2 regions of the Serratia sp. GW822-FHT06D09 genome follow, and region 2 is predicted to be linked to the other one. Evidence: predicted binding sites of a transcription regulator. Region 2 holds the regulator's gene; the other holds the start of a gene.
The links. Region 2 encodes LexA, which represses DNA repair genes until DNA is damaged. Its sites were predicted from a motif close to TNCTGTATGTACATACAGNA; they were not measured.
Positions count from the first base shown of each region.

Region 1: a site for LexA is predicted at 866-885, ahead of umuD (translesion error-prone DNA polymerase V autoproteolytic subunit). Genes of this name have one in related genera too.

Region 1 is NZ_JBXALO010000003.1:105,435-107,640, forward strand. Features, by position in the region: gene AC1RKG_RS08210 (hypothetical protein) at 1-751, shown strand, start outside; gene umuD (translesion error-prone DNA polymerase V autoproteolytic subunit) at 899-1,321, shown strand; gene umuC (translesion error-prone DNA polymerase V subunit UmuC) at 1,321-2,206, shown strand, end outside.
Region 2 is NZ_JBXALO010000004.1:64,361-66,566, forward strand. Features, by position in the region: gene plsB (glycerol-3-phosphate 1-O-acyltransferase PlsB) at 1-102, opposite strand, end outside; gene AC1RKG_RS11285 (diacylglycerol kinase) at 251-619, shown strand; gene lexA (transcriptional repressor LexA) at 741-1,349, shown strand; gene dinF (MATE family efflux transporter DinF) at 1,451-2,206, shown strand, end outside.

The DNA of each region.
Region 1 (2,206 bases), on a different contig from region 2:
GGCGCGTTTTAATTTTCTCCTGAGTAACGGGATGTATGACCGTGCAACTGTCTGCGCAGTTCCAGCTTTTGGCCTTAAAGTTGATGGCTCAGGGAATGTTCAGGTGGTATATAACCTGCTTGGTGCCTCCGGTGATTTGCTCGCAGGTTCCCAGGGCACTCCGCCACGCGCTATGACTTACGATGCAACCGCTCGAGCAGTCATCATTCAGATCACTTCTGGCGGTGGCTGGTTCCTGAAAAGTCGCGCTAACCAAATTATTCAAAAAGGTAAAACGTATCTGATCGCTGGGCGCATGAGTGATCTGGATCGGGCTGATAATAATGGCATCCATATGGGATACAACATTAACAATCTGTCATTGGCATTCATGCGCACAATGATCACGAACAATCAGGCGACAACAGAAGCATGGCGTTACGGTACGCGTGATAGTGCTTGGCCAGCAGGAACTGGCGGTGCGATTGCGGCGGCCACAACACTTTATGCGGACTATATCCCTTCATCTGGATTGTTTAAGGTTTCCTCAGGTGTTATTGAGGGATATGAGAAAGGGAAATTATCAGCACAATCACCAGTAGCCACTACAGGTAAGCTCGCAGACTTGAGCGGTTATACTGCTCCTTTACTTGTTGGAGGGCAGCAGGGTGCCGGTAGCGTTGGTGCTTGCTATGGAGCATTTATGGACGCGCTATATCTGCATACGGCTGATGAATCTGATGCTGTGCTTGCTTCACGCCTGGGTATGTAGTCCATTATGCCGGGATGGACCCCGGCTATTCATCAAAACTATCTTTCTTTACCGATCAATATCCTACCTTTCTAAGAGATTTCCGAACTTTCCCCCGCCAAAAACTTGCGTTTATACTGTATAAAAACACAGTAACAAGGCAAGGCTATGACATTCTTTTATCCAACACCCAACCCAACCAAACTTGAACTTCCTCTGTACTCTGACAAAGTACCGGCGGGTTTTCCCAGTCCAGCAGCAGACTACGTTAGCGCTCGCATAGACCTTAACGAGTACTGCATTAGTCATCCTAACGCGACTTATTTTATTTACGCTACCGGTGACTCAATGCTTGAGGCCGGTATAACTGAGGGATCTATGCTCGTCGTGGATAGGAGTATCGCCCCTGCGCATGGTGATATTGTGATCGCGAGTATCGCAGGAGAATTCACAGTGAAGCGTTTGTGCTTACACCCTTGCGCTCAGCTTGAACCAATGAACCCCAAATATGAGCCGATTGTTCTGCAGGATGCCGGCGATGACCTTGAAGTTGTAGGCGTCGTTGTGTCATCAATAACGAGGCTTAAATAATGTACGCCCTGGCCGATGTGAACAGCTTCTATGCGAGTTGTGAAACGCTGTGGCGTCCTGATTTACGTGGGCGTCCAGTCGTGGTTCTGTCTAATAACGATGGATGCGTGGTAGCCAGGAGCAAAGAGGCGAAGGCGTTGGGCCTGAAGATGGGAGAGCCTTATTTCAAAATTAAGCGCGAATTTGAGAGCGTCGGGGGCATAGCGTTCAGCAGCAATTATGAACTCTATGCTGACATGTCACAGCGAGTGATGGCCGTTTTAGAAGAGATGGCGCCACGTGTTGAGATTTACTCGATCGATGAGAGTTTCATGGATCTGACTGGCGTGCGTAACTGTATCGACCTTGAAACCTACGGCCGCCAGGTGAGGGCTAAAGTGTTACGTAATACCGGGCTAACTGTCGGGGTTGGCATTGCCCAAACCAAGACACTGGCGAAGTTGGCGAACTTTGCGGCTAAGAAGTGGGACAAGACTGGCGGGGTTGTTGATCTGTCCAACGAAGGGCGCCAGCGCAAACTAATGGACTTACTGCCAGTGAATGAGGTCTGGGGGATCGGCCGGCGGATATCGAAAAAGCTTAATATGATGGGTATCGAAACCGCGCTGCAGTTGGCCGACGCCAGCACTACGATGATCCGAAAACACTTTAGCGTTGTGATTGAGCGGACTGTGCGTGAACTACGTGGCCAGCCTTGCCTTGAACTCGAAGAATTTGCACCGACGAAGCAGCAGATCATTTGCAGCCGAAGCTTTGGTGATCGCATCACAGAATATAACCAGATGCATCAGGCGATCTGCATGTACGCGACGCGCGCGGCGGAGAAGCTCCGTGAAGAGCGGCAATATTGCCGGCATGTCAGTGCCTGGCTTAAAACCAGTCCGT
Region 2 (2,206 bases):
CCCTAACTCCGTGACCGGATCTGAAGGGATAACCTTACTTCTTACCAACAATTTGAGTGGTAAATTCAATAGTTTATAATAAATTTTACGCCAACCTGACATAACAACGTGAAGCCTCTTGTTAGCAATGCGCCGCAAGCATACCAGAAACCGGGTAGCAGATCTGTGGTGTTGGAAAACCGGGAGCCGTGAGCGCTTCCTGGCCTAGACTGTTTAATTATGACTTACCTCTGCGAAAGGCACTAAAAACATGACGAACCAAGCAACCGGCCTGACCCGTATTATTAAAGCCGCCGGCTACTCTTATAAAGGTTTTTCCGCTGCCTGGCAGCACGAAGCGGCGTTCCGCCAGGAGTTGGTGGTGACCGTGCTGGCTATCATACTGGCGATTTGGCTGGACGTGGGTGCGATAGCGCGCATTTTACTGATTGGGTCGGTGGTGCTGGTGATGATTGTCGAGATGCTCAACAGCGCGATTGAGGCGATTGTTGACCGGGTGGGGACCGAGTATCACGAGCTGTCCGGCCGGGCCAAGGATATGGGGTCGGCGGCAGTTTTGCTGGCGGTTATTTTGGCGCTGTTTGTTTGGGCCGCGGTCCTGTGGCAGCACTTTGTCTGAGCAGAGCAAGCTCGTTGCGATCCGGGTCGCTAATCCCTGATTTTTATTCATTCTTCGGTTCCCAAGCCGCACTTACCTGTATATACTCACAGCAAGACTGTATAAACAAACAGGGGGCGGAATGAAAGCACTAACTACCAGACAGCAAGAGGTCTATGATCTGATTCGCGATCATATTTCGTCCACTGGCATGCCGCCGACGCGTGCCGAGATCGCCATGCGTCTGGGGTTCCGTTCGCCAAATGCCGCAGAAGAACATCTGAAAGCGCTGGCGCGTAAAGGCGTCATCGAAATCGTCTCCGGCGCTTCGCGCGGCATTCGGTTGCTGATGGAAGATGAAGAGGGTTTACCGCTGATTGGCCGCGTGGCTGCCGGTGAGCCGCTGCTGGCGCAGCAGCATATCGAAGGTCACTACAAGGTGGATCCTTCCCTGTTCAAACCGAGCGCGGATTTCCTGCTGCGGGTTAACGGTATGTCGATGCGTGATATCGGTATTCTGGACGGTGATCTGCTGGCGGTGCATAAAACTCAGGACGTGCGTAATGGCCAGGTGGTTGTGGCGCGCATCGAAGATGAAGTTACGGTCAAGCGGCTGAAAAAGCACGGTAACGTGGTTGAGCTGCTACCGGAAAACAGTGAGTTCCAGCCGATTGTGGTTGATCTGCGTCAGCAGAACTTCACCATTGAAGGCTTGGCGGTCGGCGTGATCCGCAACGGCGACTGGGTTTAACCCATAAGCCTGCACGCTGCCCTTTGATTTAAATCGCCCCAGCTCTGGGGCGATGTCATTTCTGACCGATTAAAACCGCATTGCCACGGGAACATTTCACTATGCGCCTGCTCTCCGCCTTCACCAGCGATACCGATAAAGCCTTGTGGCGCCTGGCGCTGCCAATGATCTTCTCCAATATCACCGTGCCGTTGCTTGGGCTGGTGGATACCGCAGTGATCGGTCACCTCGACAGCCCTGTTTATCTGGGCGGTGTGGCGGTAGGAGCCATGGCGACCAGCTTCCTGTTCATGCTGTTGTTGTTCCTGCGTATGAGCACCACCGGTCTGACTGCGCAGGCTCTGGGCGCACAAAACCCACAGGGATTGGCGCGCGCCTTTATGCAACCGCTGCTGCTGGCGGCGTTGGCCGGTGTGGCCATTGTCTTGCTGCGCCATCCGCTGATCGAACTGGCGCTGAAAATCGTCGGTGGCGACGAGGCGGTGCTGGAGCAGGCCCGATTATTCCTCGAGATCCGCTGGCTGAGCGCACCGGCGGCATTGGCGAACATGGTTATCCTGGGCTGGCTGCTTGGCGTGCAATACGTACGTGCGCCGGTGATCCTGCTGATTGTCGGCAACTTATTGAATATTGTACTGGATATCTGGCTGGTGATGGGGCTGGGCTGGAACGTGCAAGGTGCGGCGACGGCGACCGCTATTTCTGAGTATGCCACGCTGCTGCTGGGCTTATGGCTGTCCTGGCGGGTCATGCGCCTGCGTGGCATTTCCATGCCGATGCTGCGCACTGCCTGGCGTGGCAACCTGCGGCGTTTACTGGCGCTGAATCGCGACATTATGCTGCGTTCCCTGCTGCTG